2 regions of the Cellulomonas algicola genome follow, and region 1 is predicted to be linked to the other one. Evidence: riboswitches for the same ligand, from Rfam matches in the RefSeq annotation. Region 1 holds a riboswitch; the other holds the start of a gene.
What was found. A riboswitch is a leader RNA that binds a small molecule or an ion and turns the genes downstream of it on or off. The one in region 1 is predicted to bind cyclic di-GMP.
Positions count from the first base shown of each region.

Region 1 (6,373 bases):
TGCTGACGGGCGAGGGCGACCCGGGCCGCGCGTTCGTGCTGGAGACCGACGGGTCGGCGTGGATGGCGGTGCTCGGCGCGACGGCGCTCGCGTTCTACGCGCTGCTCGGGTTCGAGGACTCGGTGAACCTCGCGGAGGAGTGCCACGCGCCGCGCCGCGACTTCCCGCGCGCGCTGTTCGGCGGGCTCGCGGTCGCGGGCCTCATCTACGTCGGCGTCGCGTTCACGTCGTCGATGCTCGTGGAGACCGACGTGCTCGCGGAGTCGACGGGACCGCTGCTCGAGGTCGTCAAGGTCGCCGGGCTGACGTTCCCGCCCGCGCTGTTCGCGGTGATCGCGCTGCTCGCGGTGTCGAACACGGCGCTCATCAACATGCTCATGGCGTCGCGGCTGGTCTACGGGATGGCGCAGGAGCGGATCGTGCCGCGCGTGCTGGGGCGCGTGGGCGGGCGGCAGACGCCGTACGTGGCGATCGCGTTCACGGTGGTGATCGCGCTGACGCTCGTGGCGACGGGCGACCTGGCGGGGCTCGCGGACACGACGGTGCTGCTCCTGCTGCTCGTCTTCGCGACGGTCAACGTCGCCGTCCTGGTGCTGCGGCGCCGGCCGGACGACGGCGCGGACGCACGCGACGAGGACCCGGCCGCAGGCGACGACGCGGAGCGACCGACCTTCCGGGCGCCGACGTGGGCCCCGGTCGCGGGTGCGGTCGTGTCGCTCGTCCTCGCGTCACCGCTGACGGGCCGCGACCCGGCCGTCTACGTGCGGGCGGGCGCGCTGCTCGCGATCGGTGTGGTGCTGTACCTGGTCAACCGCTGGGCGGTGGGACGCACGGACCGCACGGGCCGCGAGGCGGCGGCCCCGACGTCCCGCGCCTGACGTCGGACGGCCTCCTCACGGTCGACGCGGCCGGCGACGGCCACGTCGGACGACCTCGTCACGTCGACGCGGGCGGCGCCGGCCCGCGCGGACGGCCGGGCTCAGCGCGACCGGTCCGCGTGCTCGCGGTGCAGCGCGCACATCGCGTCGACGAGCGCCTCGGCGGGCCCGTCGACGACCGCCCCGGGGACGACGGACTTCACGGGCAGCGGCGCGACGGGCCCGGCCGGCAGCCCCCACGCGCGCCGCCACGCGACGAGCTGCCCGCTCGACGCGACGTAGACGATCCGCCCGAGCCCGGCCCACCCGTGCGCGGCGGCGCACATGGGGCAGTGCTCGCCCGACGTGTAGACCGTGCAGCCGCCGCGCTCCTCCGGCGGGAGGTGCGCGGCGGCCCAGCGGGCGATCTCGAGCTCGGGGTGCCGGGTCTGGTCGCCGTCCTTGACGCGGTTGCGGTCCTCGAGCAGGACGGTCCCGGCGGCGTCGACGAGCACCGAGCCGAACGGCTCGTCGCCGTCGTCGAGCGCCTCGCGCGCGAGCGCGACGCACCGTCGCAGGTGGACCAGGTCGGCGTCGGTCACGGCCATGCTGCCGACCCTAGGCCGCGGCCGGCGGTCAGGACAGGCGCGGCGTCTTCACGCTGGCGATCGGCCCGACGAGGGTGCCCGCGGAGTTCTGCGCGACGACCCGGTAGTAGTACGTCGTGCTCGGCGCGAGCCCGCCGACGAGCCCGCTCGACACCGACTTCTCGTAGGTGAGGGCGGCGACCGACGTCACGGGGGAGGCCTGGCCGAGGGCCGTGGTCGTGCCCCACTCGATCCACGCCGTGGTCGCGAGCCGGTGCGGGTGCACCTGCGCGACCAACGTCGTCGACGTCGCGGTCGTGCCGGACGTCCACTGCTTCGACGACGTGGGCTTCCCGGCGGTCTCGAAGCTGCTCGTGGTGACGGTCGTGCCCGCGGGCGTCGTGGTCGTGGTGCGCACGTAGTAGGTGGTGTTCGGCTGCAGCGTCCCGAGCGGCTGGTTGACCGCCTTCGCGTACGACACCGCCGGGACGGACGTGACCGGGCCGGTCGTCCCGTAGGCGGTCGTCGTGCCCCACTCCGACCGCACGGTGCCCGCGAACCCGTGCAGGTCGACGAGCGCCTGCGACGTCGCGGACGTCGTCGTGACGTCCTTGGCCGACACGGTGACCGTCGGCACGGGTGCGGCCTCGACGGACACGCGGTCGGTCGCGGTGCGGCCGGCGGTGTCGGTCACGGTGAGCCGCAGCGCGAAGGTGCCCGCGGCGTACGTCCGGCTCACCGTGGCGGGCGGCGTGCCGGTGCCGGTGAGGGGTGCGGAGCCGTCGCCGAGGTCGAGGGTCCACGACGCGATCCCCGCCCCGGGCACCGAGCCGGCCGCCCACGAGCGGGACGCGTCGACCGTGACGGCGAGCGGTGCGGCGCCGTGCGTCGCGGACACGCGCAGCCACGCGGTGGTGCGGGTGCGGGCGGAGGGGTCGGCCGCGATCGACCGGAACGCGCCGAGCGTCGTCGACGAGGAGTCCGCCCACCACGGGCAGCTGCCCTGCTGGTGGAAGTAGAGGACCGCCTTGACCTCCGGCCAGCTCGTCCACGTGGTCATCGAGTCGCGCAGCCAGGTGGCCTTGCGCTGCGCGTTCGTCGGGTCCTCGACCGAGCCCCACTCGGCGACCATCATCGGCTTGCCGTGCTTCTGCGCGAAGGCCCGGGCCGCCGTCGACTGCGTCGCGACGCTCTGCCAGGAGCTGGGGCCGCCGGGGTTGCAGCCGTTCCAGTTGTAGACGTCGAGCCCGACGAAGTCGACGACGTCGTCGCCCGGGTAGAGCGCGTCGGCGGTCGTCGTCGCGTTCGCGGCGAACGGCGTGGGCGTGACGATCCACGTCCAGACGACGTTGCTCACGCCCTTGTCGCGGAAGACCTGCACGTAGTGCCGCCACGCGGCGCGGTACTCGGCGGCCGTGCCGTAGCCCGTCGCGTAGTCGGGCTCGTGCTGGAAGGTCAGGTAGAGCGGGACGCCGAGGCCCGCGACGGTCGCGGCCTGGGCGGCGATGGTGGTGTCCTGGTCGCCGCGGGCGATGGACGCCCAGCTCACCTTGGTCCCGTCGACACGCTTGGTCGCGACGGACAGGACGGGCGTGCGGCCGCGCTCGACGGCCGAGGCGACGCCACCGGCGCGCAGGTCCTCGTCCCACTGCCGGTAGAGGCGCTGGGTGTCGAGCTTGCGGCCGACGGTGTCCTCGAACGTCGCGACGGCCTCCTCCTGCGTGGTCGCGCCCTTGGCGACGAACGCACCGAAGAGCAGGCCGTCCTGCGGGGTGAGGGCCGCGGCGGCGTCGCCCGGCGCGGGCTCGGCGGCGGTCGCGGGTGCGGCGACGCCGGTGCCGAGGAGGCCGGCGACGAGGGTCGTCACGACGACGACGGCGCGGCGGCGGGTCGTGCCGGGCCGGGACGCACGGGTGCCCCGGAGACGGCCGGTCGGGTGGGTCCGGGCATGGGTGATGGCGCCCGGAACGGGCGTGGACGTGCGCAAGTGAGGAGCCCCCTGAGTCGTTCGGCAGCCTGGCGGACCTCGAGGGCCCCATGGCTTTGCGTCCCTGCCTCGCGGCAGGTTTGCCCTTGTCGCTGACCGAACAAGCGTACGAGCACACTCCTGGACATGTATATAGGACGTAAGTCCTAGACGATTGTTCATCCAGTCATATCTGTAGTGACCAACTTGTGGACGGGTATTTTCCTTCACGGGCGACTCGTGGAAACTGTGAGCACTTGTCCGGTACGCCGGACCTGGCCGCTCCCGAAAACGGGATCCGGCGCCGCACGACTGCTCGGAGACCGGGGGGACTCCGAACGCGTGCCGCGCCGCCTCACCGCTCGATGTCGAGCCGCCCTTCCCCCGCGACGTCCTCGCCGCCGACCCCGCGCGACCCCGAAGCCCGCCGCGTTGAAGAAGCCGACGCCTCGACACGAGGAGCTCCCGCGTGCTCATCTTCCTGCTGCAGGTCCGTGACCTGCTCTCGGACGCCCCGTTCGAGATCTACCTCTTCGCCCTGTTCACCGCTCTCGTCTGGCTCATCTGGCTCGTCAAGGTCGTCCTCTCCGCGCGCTACCGCACGTGGACGGAGCCGTGCCACGCGACCACGTCGGTCGTGATCCCGGTCGTCGACGAACCGCTCGACCTGTTCCACGACGTGCTGCGCCGCATCACCGAGCAGCAGCCCCACGAGGTGGTCGTCGTCATCAACGGACCGCGCAACACCGCGCTGGAATCCGTCTGCGACGACTTTCCTGAAGTGCGCCGGATCTGGACCCCGGTCGCCGGGAAGAGGAATGCGGTTGCCATCGGGGTGGAGGTGTCGACGGGCGAGATCATCGCGCTCGTCGACAGCGACACCATCTGGACGCCGCACACGCTCACCGAGCTCGTGAAGCCGTTCAACGACCCCAAGGTCGGCGGTGTCACCACCCGGCAGCGGATCCTCGACCCGCGGCGCAAGTTCATCACCCGCTGGGCCGACTGGCTCGAGAACAGCCGCGCGCTGTACGCGATGCCCGCGCAGTCCGCGCTCGGCCAGGTCGGGTGCCTGCCGGGCCGCACCATCGCGTTCCGCCGCGACGTCCTCGTGCGGGCGATGCCGCAGTTCCTCGGCGAGGAGTTCCTCGGCATCTTCCTCGAGGTCTCCGACGACCGGACGCTCACGAACCTCACGCTCAAGCAGGGGTACCGGACCGTCTACCAGCACACGAGCCTGGTCTACACCGATGCGCCGCTCAAGCTGCGCAAGATGGCGAAGCAGCAGCTGCGCTGGGCGCGCGGCAGCCAGTACAACACCCTGCGGATGCTGCCCTGGATGACCGGGCACGCCCCCGTGCTCGGGTTCTTCTTCGTCATGGACATCCTGCTGCCGTTCCTGCTGCTCGGGACGTGGGCCGGGGGCCTGTACCGCACGCTCGCGGCGACCGGCTACAACTTCTACACGCCGCTGCTCGAGCTGCGGCCCGGGTGGCAGGGCGTCGTGCTGCTCGTCGGGCTCGTCGTCGCGGCCAGCTGGCTGTCGATGGCGCTGCGGCAGATGCGGCACCTGCGGGAGGTCCCGCGCGACCTGCTCCTGCTGCCTGCGTACATCGTGTTCTCGACGTTCTTCCTCATGCCGATCCGGCTGCTCGGGTTCTTCCGCATGGCGCACGTCGCGTCGTGGGGCACCCGGGCGCACGCCTACTCCGCGGACACGTCCGACGGGGTGCTCGACGTCGCCGAGGACGCGCTGCGCACGGACGCCGGGCGCCCGATCGACGCGGCCCTGCCGTCCGTCGGCGACACCCCGCCGTCCGGGGTCCCGGTCGCCGGCGGCCCGGGCCACGGTCCGCAGGGGACCCGGACGGCGGCCGAGACCCGGGCCGCGCGCCGCACCGAGACGCTCACGTACGTCCGGACGCACCCGGCTCCCCCGCCCCGGCGACGCCGTCTCAACCCGAAGGCCGCCGTGCCCTACCTCCTCGGCGGTGCCCTGCTCAGCGTGGAGGCCCTCGCGTATGTTCTCTGACCGCCTGTTCCGCCTCAGCCGACGTCAGCGCATCAGCGGTGCGGCCCTCGTCGTCGCGCTCCTGCTGGTCACCGGCCTCGCGTGGTCCACGCCGCAGGGTCAGCGCTTCTGGGAAGGGCCCTCCGCGGCCGAGGTCGCGCTGCAGACCGAGCGCGCCCGCGCCGACGACCTCAAGACCCAGCTCACCGCCGCCGAGGAGAAGCTCACCGGTGGCCGGCCTCCCGTGCTCGACACCGTCCAGAAGGCCCGCGCCGACGACCTCAAGGCACAGCTCGACGCGCTGCAGGCCGAGCTCGTCGCGACCCAGCAGGCCCTCGGTCGCGCCGAGGCCGAGGCCGCCGCGCAGGCGGACACCGCCAACGTCGTGAACGGCGAGCTCAAGGCGACGCGCGAGCGGCACAACGCCGCCGCCGTCGACACGACCGCGAAGATCGCCGACCTGCGCCGGCAGGTGCAGGAGCTGTCCTGGAAGGTCGAGAACCCCAAGGGCTACGTGCCACCGCCCGTGACCGCGTCGATGACGAAGTCGCAGATCCTCGCCGCCAGCCAGCTGTTCGGGCTCTACACGACGCAGAGCCCGTTCGACTACGCCGAGTTCAACGGCGTCGAGGCCGCCGTCAACCGCAACGCGAACGTCAGCGGCTACTTCCAGTCGTGGGACACCCCGTTCCGCCCCGACGCCGTGCAGGCCGCGTGGAGCCGCGGGCAGATCCCCCTGCTGACGTGGGAGAGCCAGAGCCAGATCGGCTCGATCACGAGCGACGTGCCCGAGTTCTCGCTCAGCCGCATCATCGGGGGCGCGTTCGACGACTACCTGCACCAGTACGCCCGCGACATCACCGCCACCGGGCTGCCGCTCGTCATCCGGTTCGACCACGAGATGAACGGCTCGTGGTACCCGTGGTCGGAGATCCGCGGCTGGGACGGCGGG
Region 1 is NZ_JAHKSJ010000015.1:198,506-204,878, reverse strand. It holds gene KOV94_RS13050 (APC family permease) at 1-878, shown strand, start outside; gene KOV94_RS13045 (nucleoside deaminase) at 980-1,465, opposite strand; gene KOV94_RS13040 (glycosyl hydrolase) at 1,494-3,311, opposite strand; cyclic di-GMP riboswitch class I at 3,452-3,526, opposite strand; gene KOV94_RS13035 (glycosyltransferase) at 3,880-5,442, shown strand; gene KOV94_RS13030 (glycoside hydrolase family 26 protein) at 5,432-6,373, shown strand, end outside.

Region 2 (6,373 bases), on a different contig from region 1:
ACACCGCGGGTGATCGCACCTGCCATGTCGTCCTCCTGGTCGGCTCGAGGTTCGCCTTCCCCAACGTCCTCGGGTCCTGCTCAGGAGCACTCACGGTCTCGCGGCGTGCTGTGCACACTATGCCCGACGTGCGGCGTCACCGCCAAGCACCAGGGCGGGGATGCGTCAGAGCTGCTCGCGGATCGCCCGCATCGCCTTCTTGCGCACGGACCGCTCGAGGCGGTCGAGGTAGAGCATCCCGTCGAGGTGGTCGACCTCGTGCTGGAGGCACCGGGCCATGAGCTCGGTGCCCTCGACGACGACCTCCTTGCCGTCGAGGTCGGTGCCGACGACCCGCGCGTACCAGGCGCGGCGCGTCGGGTACCAGAGACCCGGGACCGAGAGGCAGCCCTCGTCGCCGTCCTGGTACTCGTCCTCGGAGAGCTCGACGATCACGGGGTTGAGCACGTAGCCGATCTCGTCGTCGATGTTCCACGAGAACGCGCGCAGGCCGACGCCGATCTGGTTGGCCGCGAGACCGGCGCGACCCTCGTGGTCGACCGTCTCGAGGAGGTCCTCGACGAGCGAGCGGACGCGGTCGTCGACCGCGGTGATCGGGTCGCACGGGGTACGCAGGACGGGGTCTCCGACGGTGCGGATCTCTCGCATGGCCAGGCGTCGATCCTTTCATGCCCGGGCCGCGGACCAGGGCCGTCCGGAGGCGGCGTGTGAGGAGCGAGACACCGCACGGCGCCGACAAGCCGACGAAGCGGGCGTACCTTTGTACTGACCGGTCAGTCAGAAGGGAACCCGCCACATGACCGCCTCCGCCGAGATCGGCACCGACCCCACCCCCGGCGCCGCGAGCGACGGCCCCGCCGCGCCCGACGCGACACCCGAGCCGCCCGTCGTCCGCGCCCGGCACCTCGCCCTGCACGGCCCGCGCGGACGCGTGTTCGGACCCGTCGACCTCGACGTCGCGCCGGGCGTGCTCGTGCTGGTCCAGGGCGCGCAGGGCTCGGGTCGCACGAGCCTGCTGCTCACGCTCGCCGGCCGCATGGTCCCCGACGCCGACGCACGGCTCGACGTGCTCGGGCACCACCTGCCGCGGGAGCGCCGCGCCGTGCAGAGCGCGGCGGCGATCGCGGGGTTCGGCGGGATCGACGACCTCGACCAGTCCGTCACGGTCGGCGCGCTCGTCCGCGAGCGGCTCGCCTGGCTCGGCCCCTGGTACCGACGCCAGCCCCGCCTCACCCGGCGCACGCTCGACGAGGCACTGGCGCCGGCGTTCGGCGACCGCCCCGTGCCCGCGCCGGGCACCGTCGCCTGGGACCTCGACGAGCTGGACGCGATGCTGCTGCGCCTCGGCCTCGCCCTGCTGCAACGACCCCGTCTGCTCGTGGTCGACGACGTCGACCAGGTGCTCGACGACGCCCGCCGCCAGGTCGTCTGGACCCGGCTCGAGCGGCTCGCCGCGGGCGGCCTCACGGTCGTCGCCGCGTGCGCGAGCGCCGACGAGGTCACGCGCACCCGCTGGGTCACGCCGCCGACCGTCGTCGCGCTCCCCCTCTGACCCGTCTCCCGTCACCCACCGCACCCCGAGGACCGTCATGCTCTCGCTCACCGCCGGCACCGAGCTGCGCCGCTTCCGCCGCGGCACGCTGCCCCGCCTGGCCGTCGTCGCGATGATCGTCGTGCCGCTGCTCTACGGCGTCCTGTACCTGTGGGCGTTCTGGAACCCCACCGGGCACCTCGACCGCATCCCCGTCGCGCTCGTCGACGCCGACGCGGGCGCGACGCGCGACGGCGAGCCCGTGCACGCGGGCGCCGACCTCGTCGACCGGCTCGTCGACGAGCACCGCCTCGACTGGGTCGTCACCGACCCCGCCGACGCGGCCGACGGCGTCGACTCCGGCCGCTACTACTTCAGCGTCACGGTGCCCGCGGACTTCTCCGCCGACCTCGTCTCCGCCGGCGGCGACTCCCCGCGCTCGGCGCGCATCGACGTCGCCTACGACGACGCCAACTCGTTCCTCGTCACGTCGCTCGGCCGCACCGCGATGGAGCGCATCACGGCGGCCGTCTCGGCGACCGCGGGCGAGCAGGCCGTCGACGCGGTGCTCGTCGGGCTCTCGCAGGCGCACGACGGCTTCACCGAGGCCGCCGACGGTGCCGTCCGGCTGCGCGACGCAGCGGACCAGCTCGGTGCGGGCGCACGCACGCTGGCCGACGGCGCGGGCCAGCTGGCCGACGGTGCCGAGCAGGCGTCGTCGGGGGCCGCCGACGTCCGCGACGGCGCCGCACGCCTCGCCGACGGGTCGACGCAGGCCGACACCGCAGCCGGGAGGCTCGCGACCGGGAGCGCCCAGGTCGCCGACGGGGTGCACGCCGCGGCCGCGCAGGTCGACGGGCTCGTCGCGGGCGTGTCCGGGCTGCCCGCCGACCTGCAGACGCTCACCGCCTACCTCACCGCACGCGCGCAGGCGGGCGACGCCGACGCCGCGCAGATCCTCGCGCACCTCGCGTCGACCGCGGACCGGCTGCCCGACGCCGCGACCCTCGCCGCGGCCCGGCAGCAGCTCGACGCGCTCGACACGGGCGCCCGCCAGGTCGCCGACGGTGCGGCTGCGCTGCACGACGGGACCGCGCAGGTCGCCGCCGGCGCCGGGTCGCTGCGCGACGGCACGCGTACGCTCGCCGACGGCACCGCGCAGGTCGCGTCGGGCGCGCAGGACGTCGCCGACGGCGCGTCCCGGCTGGTCGACGGCACCGGGCAGCTCGGCGCGGGCACGGCCACGCTCGCGGGCTCGCTCGACGACGGCGCGGCGCAGGTCCCGGCCGACGACGACAGCACCCGGGCGGCACGTGCCGCCGCGATCGCCGAGCCTGTCGGGCTCGACGCGACGGACCGCGCGACCGCGGCCGGGTTCGGCGAGGGCATCGCCCCGTTCTTCCTGCCGCTCGCGCTGTTCCTCGGCGGCGTCGTGACGTGGATGATCCTGCGGCCGGTGCCGCCGCGTGCGCTCACCACGCCCGCGCGCGGCGCCCGTGCGGCCCTCTCCGGGTACGCGCCCGCACTCGTCATGGGGATCGTGCAGGTCGTGGTGCTGCTCACCGTCCTGCGGGTGGGGGTCGGGCTGACCCCGACGCACCCGGTCGGCGCGCTCGCGTTCACCGTGCTCGTGGTCGCCGCCTTCCTCGCGGTGCAGCAGATGCTCCTCGCGCTGCTGGGCACGGCCGCCGGACGCATCGCGACGCTCGCGCTGCTCGTGCTCCAGCTCGCGTCGGCGGGCGGCACGTACCCGGTCGAGACGTCGCCGGCGTTCTTCCGGGCGCTGCACCCGCTGCTGCCCATGAGCTACGGCGTCGACGGCCTGCGGGCGCTGCTCACGGGTAACCCCGACGGTCGGCTCTGGACCGCGGTCGCCTACCTCGTCACGCTCCTCGTCGCGTCGCTCGCGGTGACGTCGTGGCGGGCGGGGCGCATGCGCACGTGGACGCTCTCGCGCCTGCACCCCGCACTCACGATCTGACCGGCGCCCGCGGGCGCACGTTCTGGGAGGCTGCACGCATGCGGACCACCGACACCCGGCGGCACATCGTCGACGCGGCCCTCGCGCTCGTCGCCGAGCGCGGCTACACCGCGACCGCCGTCGACGACATCGCCGCCGCGGCGGGCGTCGCGAAGGGGTCGGTGTTCTACAACTTCGGCTCCAAGGCCGAGCTGTTCGAGGCGATCATCGCCGAGGGCGTCGCGCGGCTCACCGCGGCGCTGCGGGCGGCCGCCGACGGCCTGACCGGCACCGACGCGGTCGACGCGCTCGTCACCGAGCTGCTCACGCAGGTCCGCGACCACCCCGACTTCGCGAAGGTCATGGTCGCCGAGGTCTTCCGCACGGGCCGGCAGTGGCAGGACTCGATCCGCGCGCTGCGGGACGACGCGATGGGGGTGTTCGCCGGTGCCGTCGCGGCGGCATGGCCCGACCGGGACCCGTCGCTCACGGCGGCGGCGCTGTTCGGTGCCACGGTCGTGGCCGGGCTCGAGTGGCTCGTGTTCCAGCCGGAGCGCTCGCTCGAGGACGTGCGGTCGGCGGTCCTGACGACGGTCCGCTGACCGCACCGCCGAGTGGGGCGTCACCCCACGCCCGGACACAGCAGCACGCCGGCGGCGACTGGTGTCACCGCCGGCGTCCCGGGGTCGTGCAGGTCGCGGCGCAGCCGCGGAAGGTCACTCGCCCGCGCGCTGCGTGGGGACGCCCTGGAGGAGCTGACGCACCTCGGCCTCGTGGAAGCGACGGTGCCCGCCCAGCGTGCGGACCGCCGAGAGCTTGCCGGCCTGGGCCCAGCGCGTCACCGTCTTGGGGTCCACGCGGAACAGGACCGCGACCTCGCCGGGGGTGAGAAGGGCACCCTGCGTGAGGGGGGCGTCGGTGGTCACAGCCATGGTCATCTCCTGTCGTTCGGTAGCTCGGCTGACCTCGTGGGTCCCGTGGCTTTGCGTCCCCACCTTGCGGCGGGTTTGCCGTTGTCGCTGACAACAAGAACTATGACCGTTTCTGGACAGTTAGTCAAGAAACTCCGCGTCAGTTGCGTGCGGCAAACGGGTGAACTTCAGAGCCGCCCGTATCTCGCACGGGCAAACGCATACCCGCCGTACGCGACGAGCCCCAGCGCGACGACGCCGAGCAGGAACGGCCCGCCCGGCTGGTCGCGCAGGGTGTGCAGCGCCTGGTCCAGGCCGCCCGCCGCCTGCGGGTCGGCCTTGGCTGCCGCGACGACGAACAGCACGCCCACGACGCCGAGCGCGACACCCTTGAGCACGTAGCCCCACACGCCCAGACGCTCCACGACGCGGCCCGCCGTCCCGGACGGCAGGCGGTGCAGGTCGGCCAGGAACTTCTTCTTCCAGCCCTTGACCACGTGGTACGCGCCCACGCCGACGACGGCCAGGCCGACGGCGGCGACGAGGATCCGACCGCCGGGCGCGGACATGAGGCGCGACGTGAGGTCGGCCGTCTGCTGCTCGCTCGACGTGCCGCCGCCACGCGCGAACGCGAACGACGCGGCCGCGAGCGCGAGGTAGACGAGCGCGCGGCCCGCGGCCTTGGCACGCCACCCGTTCGTCCGCGAGCCCTGCGCGCCACCACCCGACGTGGGCGGCGCACCGCGGACGGCCTTGGCGACCTCCCACGCGCCCAGCGCCGCGAAGGCCACCACGAAGAACCACAGCGCCGCGCCGCCGAACGGCGTCGACGCGACCGTCCCCAGCGCGCCCGACTGGTCGGCCTGCTGGCTCCCGCTGCCGACCGCCACCTGCAGGGCCAGCACGCCGATGAGCACGTGCAGCACCCCGCTCACCGCGTACCCGGCCCGCGCCGCGAGCTCCCAGCCGTGCTCGGCGTGCGTCGTGTTCCCGCTCATCTGCGCCTCACCACCCCGCTCTCCCCCCGGTCGTCCCCCGTGCTCCGTCGCGTCGGATCGTGGCAGCGAACGGGCACCCCCGCGACCGGAGGGGACTGCCGTAGCCTGGGCTCCGCCTCGGGGCAGTAGCTCAGCCGGTCAGAGCAGCGGACTCATAATCCGTGGGTCGTGGGTTCAAGCCCCACCTGCCCCACCCGACGTCCCTCCCCGCGCGTGCGCGGGCGCCGCACCCCGCGCGGGTACCGTTGCCCGGTGGCTCTCTCCCGTCGACGCCGGCTCCCCGCGGCGGACCGCGCGCTGCTCGACCTGCGCCCCGGCGACCGCGTCCTCGTCGAGGCGCACCTGAGCGACGGCCGGTGGGCGGTCGCGTCCCGTCGGGCGCTGCACCTCCTCGAGGACGGCAAGGTCGCCCGCGTCCCCTGGAGCGAGGTGGACCGCGGGTCGCTCGACCCCGCGACGCGCGTGCTGACGGTCACCTGGGTCTGGGGCGGCACGTCGCGCCTGCCGTTCGCGCAGGACTCCGCGTCCGTGGGCTTCACGCAGACGTTCCGCGAGCGCGTGCAGCAGTCGGTCGTCCACGCCGTGCCCGTCACGGTGCCCGGCGGCGGCAAGGTCCGGCTCGCGCTGCGGCGCGACGAGGAGGGCGAGATCTTCACGCAGGTGCTGGGCGACGCGGGCGTGGACGTCGACGACCCCGTCGTCTCCGCGGCGCTCGACGTCGCCGAGGCCGAGGCGCGCGACGCGGTCGGCCTGCCCCGCTGACGCGGGTGGCCGCCGGGCGCCTCGGGTGGTCCGGAGCACCCTCCGACGGCTGCTAGAGTTTCTTCCCGCGCGATCCCTCGTAGCTCAATTGGCAGAGCATCCGACTGTTAATCGGACGGTTACTGGTTCGAGTCCAGTCGAGGGAGCTTCCCACGAAGGCCCCCGCCCGGCACCACGCCGAGCGGGGGCCTTCGTCGTACCGCCACATCTC
Region 2 is NZ_JAHKSJ010000013.1:152,196-158,568, reverse strand. It holds gene KOV94_RS11300 (DUF3145 domain-containing protein) at 1-26, opposite strand, end outside; gene def (peptide deformylase) at 166-654, opposite strand; gene KOV94_RS11290 (AAA family ATPase) at 797-1,552, shown strand; gene KOV94_RS11285 (YhgE/Pip domain-containing protein) at 1,590-3,512, shown strand; gene KOV94_RS11280 (TetR/AcrR family transcriptional regulator) at 3,551-4,093, shown strand; gene KOV94_RS11275 (BldC family transcriptional regulator) at 4,208-4,423, opposite strand; cyclic di-GMP riboswitch class I at 4,439-4,513, opposite strand; gene KOV94_RS11270 (DUF1206 domain-containing protein) at 4,591-5,400, opposite strand; tRNA gene KOV94_RS11265 (tRNA-Ile) at 5,520-5,593, shown strand; gene KOV94_RS11260 (hypothetical protein) at 5,653-6,162, shown strand; tRNA gene KOV94_RS11255 (tRNA-Asn) at 6,236-6,308, shown strand.
Region 2: linked by a shared signal. The riboswitch ahead of KOV94_RS11275 (BldC family transcriptional regulator) and the one ahead of KOV94_RS13040 (glycosyl hydrolase) in region 1 are both predicted to bind cyclic di-GMP.